Bremerella alba: one gene and its partner. Each later gene encodes a partner of the first gene's protein in a complex. Links are inferred from orthologs where the notes say so. Each region holds a gene or a part of one and is shown in the gene's direction. Other genes may lie near its edges. The genes, in order: secY and secA.

What was found.
Region 2: the proteins of secY (region 1) and secA are in contact, whole or in part, in a crystal structure (PDB 3DIN), measured with the Thermotoga maritima proteins. The link is inferred for Bremerella alba from one-to-one orthologs. Residues at the interface, in WP_004081795.1 of Thermotoga maritima: Glu108, Gly109, Glu110, Glu111, Ala236, Glu237, Arg238, Arg239, Ile240, Thr241, Ile242, Gln243, Tyr244, Ala245, Arg246, Arg247, Val248, Thr249, Gly250, Arg251, Arg252, Val253, Tyr254, Gly256, Ala257, Ser258, Thr259, Tyr260, Leu261, Pro262; in WP_004082002.1 of Thermotoga maritima: Glu261, Ala262, Arg263, Lys300, Ala301, Arg302, Thr303, Ile304, Ile305, Leu323, Tyr324, Asp325, Pro326, Val329, Ser330, Tyr333, Ile336, Lys340, Phe345, Val349, Glu363, Phe364, Tyr374, Ser375, Gly376, Gly377, Glu393, Ile395, Thr482, Ser483.

The regions. Positions count from the first base shown.
Region 1 is NZ_JABRWO010000004.1:13,188-18,666, reverse strand. What follows is about bases 704-3,665. They hold secY (preprotein translocase subunit SecY), read left to right. Parts: upstream 704-1,472; coding sequence 1,473-2,858; downstream 2,859-3,665. Other genes in these bases: map (type I methionyl aminopeptidase), read left to right, coding at 3,567-3,665; HOV93_RS07700 (adenylate kinase), read left to right, coding at 2,986-3,570; rplO (50S ribosomal protein L15), read left to right, coding at 729-1,226; rpsE (30S ribosomal protein S5), read left to right, coding at 704-729. Also shown: rplR (50S ribosomal protein L18), read left to right, coding at 1-169; more of rpsE, read left to right, coding at 247-703; more of map, read left to right, coding at 3,666-4,337; HOV93_RS07690 (NAD(P)-dependent oxidoreductase), read left to right, coding at 4,348-5,076; rpmJ (50S ribosomal protein L36), read left to right, coding at 5,267-5,380. UniProt on the Escherichia coli protein: The central subunit of the protein translocation channel SecYEG. Consists of two halves formed by TMs 1-5 and 6-10.
Region 2 is NZ_JABRWO010000010.1:168,124-174,927, reverse strand. What follows is about bases 750-5,036. They hold secA (preprotein translocase subunit SecA), read left to right. Parts: upstream 750-1,128; coding sequence 1,129-4,836; downstream 4,837-5,036. Other genes in these bases: HOV93_RS17920 (3-deoxy-D-manno-octulosonic acid transferase), read left to right, coding at 4,910-5,036. Outside these bases: HOV93_RS17930 (MBL fold metallo-hydrolase), read right to left, coding at 1-594; more of HOV93_RS17920, read left to right, coding at 5,037-6,223; metK (methionine adenosyltransferase), read left to right, coding at 6,491-6,804. UniProt on the Escherichia coli protein: Required for protein export, interacts with the SecYEG preprotein conducting channel.

The DNA.
Region 1 (5,479 bases):
TGCTACCGCTGGAAACTGTGAAGCCGCCGCGAAGATTGGCAAGGCAATCGCCGACAAGGCATTAGCTGCCGGCCTGAAGCAGGTTTGCTTCGATCGTGGACATTTTCGCTACAACGGTCGAGTTGCCGCGTTGGCAACTGCTGCTCGCGAAAGTGGATTGGACTTCTAGTAGATAACTAAGTCATTCAAAGCGTTGGGAAAAGCTGATCGACAGATCGGCATCATCCAAACGGGAGAGCCAATACCGTGGCGAAAGATTCTGGCAAAGGCGGATTCGTCGAAAAGGTCGTGAAGATCAAGCGTTGTGCCGCCGTGGTCAAGGGTGGTCGTCGTTTCAGCTTCGCGGCAATGGTCGTCATTGGTGACGGCAAGAGTAAGGTCGGTTGGGGCTATGGCAAGGCAAACGAAGTGCCGCCAAGCGTCCAAAAGGCTGTCAAGCAAGCTGAACGCAAAATGCTGAGCGTTCCGATCGTTGAGGGTTCGATCCCTCATAAGGTCATCGGAACCTTCGGTGCGGGTCGTGTGGTTATGCTTCCGGCTCACCCTGGTACAGGCGTTATCGCCGGTGCTTCGGTTCGAGCAGTTTGCGAAGCCGCAGGTATCCATGACGTTTTGACCAAGAGCTTCGGTTCGACAAACCCAGTCGTGCTGGTGAAAGCCACTCTGAACGCACTGGAGCAACTGCGAACCAAGGAAGAAATTCAACGCCTGCGAGGAGTTTCCGTCTAATGAGTTTGCACGATATCAACCAAGGCGTTCAAAAGAATAAGCGTCGCCAACGTATTGGTCGTGGTACCGGTAGTGGTTGGGGCAAGACATCGCAGCGTGGTCACAAGGGTGCTCGCAGTCGAGCTGGTTGGTCCAACCGAGCGACCTTCCAGGGTGGTCAGACCCCGATTGTTCGTCACGTCCCCAAGCGTGGTTTCAATAACCGCTGGGCATTGACGGTCTCCGAAGTCAACATTAAGGCTCTCAATGACCTTTTCAATGACGGCGATACGGTCAACATCGAATCGTTGCGAGAAAAGGGTCTTTGCAAGCGTCGCTTTGACGAAGTAAAGATTCTCGGCGACGGCGAACTTTCCAAGAAGCTGACCGTGGAAGCTCACCGCTTCAGCGCATCGGCTAAGGAAAAGATTGAAAAAGCAGGCGGTACCTGCAATACGGTCGTTCGCATTACGACTGTGGCTGAGAAAAAAGAATCGGCCAAAGAGGCTAAGTCTTAATTTAGAGACAAAATAAATCATGCCCACGTAACCACGTGGGCATGTTTTTTGCGCAAGCAGTGATTAACGAGCCGCAAGATTGCGAAAATAGGCTCGAATTAACGGATAGGACACATTCGGGTGGTCTAGTCTGAGACACGCGGTTTGGTGTAAATTCACTCAACCGCACATCCCTGCAAACCATCGTTCATTGCTATGCCTCATTGCAGGCATCCAATTGAACTAGCCAAATCGGGTTAGATTGTCATGTTGGAAAAAGTACGCGTCCTTTTCACTATCCCCGAACTACGGACGAAGATTCTTTTGACGATCGGCTTGTTGGCCGTCTTTCGTGTCGGCTCGCAAATTCCTCTGCCGATGATCGACCAGCTCAAGCTTCAAGAGATGTTCGCCTCACAAGGAAATGAAGGCGTTGCCGGTCTACTGCAACAAGTCTCCGTTTTCAGTGCGAGTGCGTTGAGCCAGATCACCATCTTTGGTCTCGGTATCATGCCTTACATTTCGGCGTCGATTATCTTCCAGCTTCTCGGCACCGTTTGGAAGCCGCTAGAAGAGTTGCAGAAGGAAGGGGAGACGGGACGTAAGAAAATTAATGAATACACCCGCTATGCTACGGTAGCGTTATGCGTCATCCAGAGTTACTTCTACTTGGCGTCGATGACGGCTGTGGGAGGTGATGGAGATAGCATTGTCAACCAGGCATTTTGGACTTCCTCTGAACCTGGGAATGTCGACAAAAGCCTGTATTGGGGCTGGGCGATCGTCGCCGTGGCGATCATGACCTGCGGTACCGTCTTCTTGATGTGGCTCGGCGAGCAGATCGACGAGTTTGGCATCGGTAATGGTATCAGCCTTTTGATTATGGCTGGTATTCTCGCTGCGATGCCGGGGGCCTTGCTCGAGTTGCTTTACAACACCAAGCCGGAATTAACCAACTTCACACGAGGCGAGTTTGGTATCGAAACCATTGTCGTCTTAGCGATTTTGTTTGTGGCGGTGATCACCGGGGTGGTCTTCATCATGCAGGGCCAGCGTAAGATTCCCATGCAAAGTGCCAAGCATGTTCGCGGTCGCCGTGTTTATGGCGGTACTCGCCAGTTTCTTCCGCTGCGTATCAACCAAGCAGGCGTGATGCCGATCATTTTTGCCAGCAGTTTGCTGTTGTTTCCGCAATTTATCTTTCAGGCCTTAGCAGGTTGGACTGAGTCAGCAGCGATGGCGAATTTAGCCGATATTTTTGCTCGTGGGCAAAGCTTCCTTTATATCGCTTGTTATATCGCGTTGATTTACTTCTTCTGTTACTTCTGGACTGCAATTACCTTCAACCCGAAGGACGTCTCAGAGAACCTGAAGAACTTTGGTTCGTTCATTCCAGGGTATCGCCCAGGTCGACGTACTGAAGAATACTTGGAAAAGGTGATGGTTCGCATCACCTACGTGGGTGCAGGCTTCCTTGCATTGGTGGCCATCATTCCTACGCTCGTTTCTGCGGAACTGGGTGTCTCGCCTCAGGTGGCAAGCTTCTATGGTGGAACCGGGTTGCTCATCGCCGTGAGTGTGGCTTTTGATCTCGTGCAGAAGATCGATAGTCACCTAGTGATGCGTAACTATAAGGGTCTCATCGAGGGCTAACCCTTTCTCGCCAGGATGGCACGTCCCGTCTTTCCAGTACCCCATTTGGAAGGCGGCTTCGATTTTGTGACTTCGGTGTGGATGATTTCCCACGTCATTCACGCCCAAGCTAGGCTGCGGTTAGGCCATGCGGATTATTTTTCTCGGACCTCCTGGCGTCGGCAAAGGGACCCAATCCCAAAAGCTGGTCGAATTCCTGAGCATCCCTCATATCTCGACGGGGGAAATGCTGCGGGAGGCGATCCGTAATAAGACAGAACTTGGTCTGAAGGTCGCCGCCCAGATGGAAGGGGGGCGTCTTGCCGCAGATGAAATTGTCGTGCAGCTGGTGCGTCAACGTCTTGCACGGCCTGATTGCCGCAATGGGTATCTACTGGATGGCTTCCCTAGAACCTTGCCACAAGCCGCGTCGCTCGATTTGGGCCTGGCTGTCGACGACGAAGCCGTCGACGCTGTGTTAAACCTGACAGTCGACGAAGAAGAACTCTTGAGCCGTCTGATGGCTCGAGCCCAGAAGGAAGACCGCGGCGACGACAACGAAGAGACGATTCGCAACCGGATGAAGGTCTACGACGACATGACCTCGCCGCTGATTGCTTACTACGAAGAGCAACAGGTGCTTTACCGGATCGACGGGATCGGCTCGATCGAAGAGGTCTTCGACCGCATCAAAGCAGTTCTGGAAGAAGTGGCTCGAAAGAAGAACGCATGATCACGCTTCGCTCGAAACGCGAGATCGAGAAAATGCATCTCGCCGGACAACTCGTTCGGCAGGCACACCAAAGAGTGGCCGAACTAGTTAAACCAGGCATCACCACAGCAGTGCTTGACCAAGCCGTCGACGACCTGTTTTCTGATGCAGGGGCCATCCCGCTGTTCAAGGGTGTCCCAGGCAAGATCCCCTTCCCCGCTGCCACTTGTATTTCGGTCAACGATGAAGTGGTTCACGGCATTCCTGGCAAGCGTATCCTGAGGGAAGGTGACATCGTCAGCGTCGATACTGGCGCCAAAATTGGTGGCTGGTGCGGTGATTCGGCCTGGACCTATGCCGTGGGCGAGATCAGTGATGAAGCCAAAAAGCTGATGCAAGTCACCGAGCGTGCCCTGCAGATTGCCATTGAGTTGCTGCCAGTGAAAAAACGCTGGAGTCAGGTGGCCAAGGAAATGCAGAGCGAAGTCGAATCGGCCGGATTCTCAGTGATTACTACGCTTGTGGGCCATGGGATCGGCACAACGATGCACGAAGAACCTCAGGTTCCTAATTACGATTCCCGTGAGTTTCGGCAAAAAGGGGATTTTGATCTTCGGCCTGGGCTGGTCTTAGCTGTTGAACCTATGGTGGCGGTGGGTCGCGAAGATCTGTACTTACACGGCGACGGATGGACCCTCTCGACGAAAGATCGCAGCCTAACGGCTCACTTCGAACACACGCTCGCACTGACCACCTCAGGCGTACGCATTCTGACTGGCGAGGGTTAAGCGGACACCAATGACTGTTCTCGTACTAGGGGCGACCGGAGCGACCGGTAGACTTCTCGTTGAGCAGTTATTGAATCGTGGGCATCAGGTCCGCGTGATCGTCCGCTCGCGAGATCGCCTACCAGAGGCGGTAATAAATCATCCCGATGTAACGATTGTCGAAGCGAGTCTCTTAGAGCTGAGCCACGAAGAACTGGGGCAGCATGTTACCGGGTGCGAAGGCGTCGCCTGTTGCCTGGGGCATAATCTGACGTTCAAAGGGCTCTTCGGTCATCCGATGCGTCTTGTAACCGAGGCGACGCGGCGGATTTGCCAGGCAATCGAGCAGAGTAAGCCAGAGAAACGCGTCAAATACGTCCTGATGAATACCGCTGGGAACCAGAATCGCGACCTGGACGAGACAGCAACATTTGCCAATCGATTTGTGGTGGGATTATTACGTTGGACGTTGCCCCCTCATGTCGACAATGAACAAGCCTCGGATGTTCTTCGGCAAGAAATTGGAAAAAATAATCCGTCGCTCAGTTGGGCGGTCGTGAGGCCAGATTCCCTAGTTGATCGAGCAGAAACGTCTGCCTACGACATTCACCCATCGCCGACACGTGACCCGATTTTCAATGCCGGGACCACCAATCGGATCAATGTGGCTCATTTTATGGCTGATTTAATCACGAACGATGCAATATGGGGGAAATGGGTTGGCCAAATGCCCGTGATTTATAGCCACGAAGCTAAGTAGCTAAGCTAGGCCATTCGAGCATCGTCGATGACCATGTGAAAAGGGAGGGAGTTGTCCTCTGGTCAATAGGAATGTGCTCTTTCACCCTTCGAAAACCGAAGTTTTCATAGTCACGCCCCTTGCCAGCGGAAAAGGTCGTGGGGTATACTGTCCCGCTTCCCCAACGCCCAAGGTTTGGAAGAAGAGAGTCATGAAGGTAAGAGCCAGCGTTAAGCGAATTTGCGACAAATGCAAAGTGGTCCGCCGTCGAGGCCGGGTCTATGTCATTTGTGAAAACGCCCGTCACAAGCAACGACAGGGTTAGTTTTCCGTCTTGCCACGGTGTTTCGCCCGAGTTCTAAGGGTAGCCCGGAAGGGCAAAACGAAACACTGCACCACTTCGCAAATCCATAGCACAATACAT
Region 2 (6,804 bases), on another replicon or contig:
TTCAATAGAAAAGTGCGTCGGGTGAGGTTCCGGTCGCAACGCGTCCAGGATCAGCACGTCCAACCCCTGGAGCTTCGCCCAGCTTTCGTCGGGAATGTGATTCACGTCGGTACAGTAAGCGACGTTGCCAACGCGAAAGCCCAAGACTTCAAAGCGGGGCCCGTGCTGCAAGCGGATTGGAGTGACCTTCGCCCCAAGCACCTCGAACGGATCTAACCCAATCTCTTGCATGTCGAGAGCTGGCCGCGAACCGATGTGGGTTTGAGCCTCGGTACTGAAAGCGTAGTCGTACACCCTGCGGATCTTGGCGTCGACGTTGGGCTCGCAGTAGATGGGCACCGCTTGGCCGAGATAGAATTGAAACAGCCGAACGTCGTCGAGCCCGAACAAGTGATCGGCATGACTGTGCGTAAACGCGACGGCATGGACGATGCCGATTCCGTTGGCCAATAGCTGTGTCCGTAAGTCTGGTGGCGTGTCGATCAGCAGATTTCCCTCCGGCAAGCCGAAGATAACGCTGCACCGCGTTCGCTTATTCTTAGGATTGGTGCTTTGGCAGACATCGCAGCCGCAGCCCACCACCGGCACCCCCATCGAGGTACCTGTTCCCAGAAAGAGAAGTCGTCCGCGAATGTCTCGCGTGACGATATTCTTCTTGACTGGCTTAGACGGGGGGGACTGGCTCATTCTTGCTCTTTCGGGTATCTGTTCCTGGCCTGAGAATCGCAAATGGCGGCAGCCGATGCAACCCCTTCAGCCGATCACCAGCAATTCGCTCGTAACCTCTTAGTAGGAAAATGCTTCTAACAGGCTGAAGCGTGGCAAGGGCGCTGACTTAGGGCCCACTCCGACCTAACTTGCCAGCCGACTAGCGACGACATCGTGAGAATCTTCACAGAATCTACGCTAGCTGGGCAAGGGAAACGGTCTTAATATCGAATACCTTGATAGCAAAACTGGCGATCGGTGCATGCTCAAGCGCGGTTGACCCCCTTGAGTAATCCCTATAATCTACGAGATGGGAAGGGTTTGCGCGCACGCTTAAGTTGTGGCGGTGTCTACAAATAAGGTATTGTTTCGCCGCAACTAGTGCTTTTGATACGCCCCTACCCCAGGTGATATTCAGCGATGGAGAAACTGGAACAGATTTGGGAAAAGATCAGCCTCTTTTGTGGCGGTCTTTTAAGCGGCTTTGAACGACTGATCACGTCGATGTTCGGTTCGTCTAACGCCCGCTATATCAAAAAGATGCAGGGCCTCGTTGACGCAATCAACGAGCTGGAACCGAAGTACGAAGCGATCACCGACGACGAACTTCGCGACCAAACCCGTCTCTTTAAGCAACGACTGGCCTCTGGCGAAACGCTGGACGACATCTTAGTCGAGGCGTTTGCTGTGGGTCGTGAAGCCGGCAAACGCTTTCTCGGCATGCGGCATTACGACGTCCAGCTGATCGGGGGTATTGTCTTGCACCGCGGGAACGTCGCGGAAATGGTCACCGGTGAAGGTAAAACCCTCGTAGCTACGCTGCCCGCTTACCTGAATGCTATCGAAGGCAAAGGGGTCTACGTCATTACGGTGAACGATTACCTCGCCCGTCGTGACATGGAATGGATGGCTCCGCTCTATCGAGGACTCGGCCTGACCGTCAATGCGATTCAAAACGACATGTCTGTCCGCGAACGCCAACAGGCCTATAGCTGCGACATCACCTACGGAACCAACAACGAATTTGGCTTTGATTACCTTCGCGACAACATGCGCCCTGCCGCACGCGGAGACGAGCGTTTCCCGAAGGATTATCAACAGTCGCAAGGCCGTCTCAACTACGCGATCATTGACGAAGTCGACAATATTCTGATCGACGAAGCCCGGACTCCGCTGATCATCAGTGGCCCTGCCAATGTAAGTAAAGACAAGTACGGCGACGCGGACCGAATCGCCCGAACGCTGAAGAAAGAACAGCACTTCGTCGTCAACGAAAAAGACCGCACGACCAACCTGACTGAAGATGGTGTGCGGGAAGCGGAACGCTTGGCCGGTGTCGAAAGTTTCTACACTTCCGGCAACATGGAATGGCCGCACTTGATCGACAACTCTCTGCGTGCCCATTACCTGTACCAGTTAGACGTCGACTATGTGGTGGAAGACGGCAAGATCGTGATCATCGATGTTCACACCGGCCGTAAAATGGAAGGCCGTCAGTGGAGCGACGGCATGCACCAGGCTGTCGAAGCGAAGGAAGGGGTCAAGATCAAGGAAGAGACCCAGACCTTGGCGACAGTCACGCTGCAAAACTTCTTCAAGCTATTCGACAAGCTGTCTGGGATGACCGGTACGGCCATGACCGAGGCAGGCGAATTGTGGAAGATCTACGAGCTGGATGTGATCGCCATTCCCACCAACCGGGCCATGCAGCGAATCATGTACACCGACGTGATCTTCATGACCGAAAACGAGAAGTACGAAGCGGTCGCCGACGAGATCGAACGGACCATCAAGTGGGACGTCGTCACCTTTAAGAACGGGGACGAACTATGGGGTGAAATCCTCAAAGAACATGAGGATTCGATTGAAATCCACCCCAAGGGGCAAAAACAGCCCACCAAGATCGAACGCGCCAAGATCAAAGCCATACAGTACAAAGGCCGCCCCGTCCTGGTTGGTACCGTCAGCATCGAAAAGAGCGAACGCCTATCGCGATTGCTCGACAAACGCGGTATCAAGCACGATCTATTGAACGCCAAGCAGCACAAGCGCGAAGCCGATATTGTCGCCCAGGCAGGCCGCATCGGTGCGGTCACCATCGCTACCAACATGGCCGGTCGCGGTACCGACATTATCATGGGGGGCAACCCCGAGACGATGGCCTGGGCTCAGCTTCAACACAAGTACCAAACGCGGCTGGATGTCCCACAGGAAGAGTGGGAGCAGTTGGTTGAAGAGATCCAGCAGCGTGAGCAAATGAAGGTGATGGGCAAGAAGGTTAAGGAACTGGGCGGCCTGCACGTGATCGGTACCGAGCGGCACGAGTCCCGCCGTATCGACCTTCAGCTGCGTGGTCGCTGTGGTCGACAAGGTGACCCAGGTAGCTCGCGATTCTTTCTATCGCTCGAAGACGACCTGATGCGAATCTACTTCGGAGACTGGGCTCGTAACTTCATCCAACGGATGCCAGCGGCCATGAGGCCCCAGCCAGGCGACGCGATCGAAAGCAAGATGATCATGCGTCGCATCGAAGGTGCCCAAAAGAAACGAGAAGAACAAAACTTCGAGGCCCGTAAGAATCTGCTCGAATACGACGAAGTCATGGACGAGCAGCGAAAACGAGTTTACGGCTTCCGCCAGCAAATTCTAGAAGGTGGCGACAGCCGCGATCTGATCATGGACATGGTCAGTGAGCAGATCGACTACCACGTGCGGATGTTCCTGGAAAAAGACTTTGGCATCGAAACGTTTGCCAAATGGGCCGGCAGCGAACTATCGTGCGAATTGAACACGCGCGATCTCCGCGGTCTGGATTTCCCCTCGGCAGAAATGTATGCCAAAGACATGGCCGAGAGAGCCGCCGCATCGAACATTATGGCTTCGATCGACGAAAATCTGCCCGATAGCGAAGACGAAAGCGAATGGAACTGGGGCGCGATGGCCCGCTTCGCCAACGGCATGTGGAAGTTGAATCTGAATGATCGTGATCTGCGAAAAGTCGGCCGCGATCAGGTCGACGAATTCCTGATCACCAAGGCCCGCGAATCGATTGAGAAGGTCGACCTCAGCGAAGGTGAAAAGTTCCTCGACAAAGAGTTTGGCCTCAACACGCTGAACCATTGGTGCAAATACAAGTTCGGCTTCAATGTCGATGTCGAGAAGCTGCAAGAAAAACCAGCGAAGACGGTGATCGACCTGGTCCATGAAAATGCGATCAAAGTCTACGACCAGAAGGAAGCCGAGTACCCGGTCCTTACCGGTCTGTATCGCTTCAGTGACAAGAGCGGTGGCCACGCTCGCTTGAACCGCGATGGCCTCTTGGAATGGGCCGCCAACCGCTTTGAAACACCACTGAACACAGAGGAATTTAAGAGCAAGCAGCGAGAAGATATCCAGCGAATGCTGGTCCCGCTGAGCGAAAAGCACAAGAAGATTGCCCTCGAAAAGATGAAAGTCGTCCACGAAAAGGTCGAACAGCTTTACGCGGACAACTCCGATAGCCAAACCCTCTCGGTTATCAGCGGCGGCAACGGCCAGATGGGATCGCTCAATGCCTGGATCCAGCAGAACATCGAAACTGAAATTCCCGAGGCGGAGTTAGAGCAGTTCGACAAAGCCCAACTGGAATCTCGACTGATCCGTGAAGTCTACGAGCGTTATCGCCCGGAAATGACCCGCATGGAACGCAGCGTCTTGCTGGAACTGATCGATAATGCCTGGAAAGACCACCTCCTGGCGATGGACCACCTCCGCAGCGCGGTCAGCTTTGTCGGCTACGCTCAGGTTGACTCCAAAGTCGAATTCAAACGCGAAGGGATGCGTCTCTTCGAGCAAATGTGGCGCAGCGTTGGCGAACGCGTGACCGACTTGGTTTACAAGATCGAGAACCTGAACGAAGAGTTCGTCAGCTCGACCTGGAAGGAATCGGAAGCTCGCCACGACTCTGCTTCCAGCATGACCGAAATGGCTCGCCAGCAGGAAGAAGCCATTAACAACTCGCAGGGAGACACCGAGGTCACCGCACCAATTCGTAACGTCGGCGAAAAGATCCGCCGTAACGATCCGTGCCCTTGCGGCAGTGGCAAGAAGTACAAGTCCTGCTGCATGAAGCAGGAACAAGCGAACTAGACCCACAAGCTTTTCTCGCGTCCTACGCGGCGCGAGGAAGCTGGCCGCTCATAGTAACTCCGGGACGGATCCCATGTTCACTTGGCTACTCAATTTCGTCTACTTAGCGCTGATCACGGCCCTTTCTCCCTACCTATTGTGGGCCGCGGCGACCAAGGGAAAATACCGCGAAGGCTTCGCCGAAAAGTTCCTCGGACGCGTTCCTCGCCGGCCAGAGGGAGCATCTCAGCATCTTTGGCTGCACGCGGTTAGCGTGGGGGAAGTCAACCTGCTTGCCCCCCTCATAAGAGAGCTACAGCAGACCTATCCCGACGTCACCTTTCATATCACCACCACCACCAAGGCCGGCCACGACTTGGCGAAGACCAAGTACGCCGAACACACCGTCAGTTACGCTCCGCTCGATTTCTCGTGGGCCGTCCAACGCGCCTACCAGAACATCCAGCCCGATGCGGTGCTGCTTGCGGAACTGGAGTTGTGGCCGAACCTAATTCGTTTCGCCAATCATTACGATGCCAAGATCGCCGTCGTGAATGGTCGCTTGAGCGAGAAGAGCCATCGTGGTTACTCACGCATCGGTTTTCTTGTTCGCCCCCTCCTGAAGATGCTGGACTGGATCGGTGCCCAGGACGAAACGTATGCCGCAAGGTTCAACGACTTGGGAGCAGACCCGGACAAAATCCAAGTGACCGGGTCGATCAAGTTTGACGGCATTACACCCGATCGCCATAACCCCCAAACCCAGGCACTCCGCGAACTCGCTGGCCTCAGCCACGACGACATTGTCTGGCTGGCCGGCAGCACCCAAAGCGGCGAAGAACCGCTCATTCTGGAAGCGTTCCAAACAGCCCAGCAGCAGGTCCCTGGCCTGAAACTGCTGCTCGTGCCGCGACATCCGCATCGATTCGATGAAGTCGCGGCTGACCTTCAATCGAGAAGCTTTGCCTTTCAACGCCGTAGCCAGCTCACCGCAGAAAGCTGTGGTGACGTAAGCATATTGCTGATCGACAGTGTCGGCGAGCTTTCCGCCTGGTGGGGAACCGCAGACATCGCGTTTGTGGGGGGAAGTCTTGGTAATCGTGGCGGACAAAACATGATCGAGCCGGCCGCCTATGGTGCTGCGGTCGCCGTGGGCCCCAATACGTGGAACTTCAAAGATGTGGTCGAGCGGCTTCGGGCGGCCGATGCATTGACCGTTGTTCGCGACGCCGAAAGCTTGGCAGAGTTCGTCGTAAAGGCTTCTCTCGACTCCACTTGGCGGCTTCATCAAGGAGAGCAAGCCCAAGAAGTCGTTCTGGCCCAACAAGGGGCTACGGCGCGCACCATCCAAGGTCTGAAGCCTCTTCTAGATCCGCCCCAAATCGTTAAATTCCGCACGGCTGCTTAACGTTACCCTTACCGAGATGCACTGTAACCCTTCGCGCCACGCCAATCTGACCCCGCATCGGCAGAAATCAGCCGTGTAAAGTCCTTTTCGTCTTATTTACCCGGTTGTTCGCCTTCTTCTCTTGTCTCTATAATGCCCTATTCGCCATCAGACTAGGGTCTTGAGTTGGCATCCCCATTCCTCCCCTGCGCATGGTCGCAGCTTGTATCTCAGGAGAATCTATCGGTGGCTTCTGGAAAGTATTTGTTCACTAGCGAATCGGTCAGCATGGGTCACCCGGACAAGATGGCCGACCAAATCTCGGACGGTATCTTGGACGCACTACTTGCTCAAGACCCACACAGCCGCGTTGCCTGCGAAACGATGGTTACCACCGGCGTTGCCATCGTCGCTGGTGAGATCACCACCAAGGCTCAAATTGACTACCAAGATGTCATTCGCCAGGTGATTCGCGACATCGGTTACACCAGCGACGACATGGGCTTCAATGCCGATACATGTGCCGTCATGGTGACCTTGGACCGTCAAAGCCCCGACATCGCTCAAGGCGTCAACGACGACTCCGATAAAGGCAAAGAAAT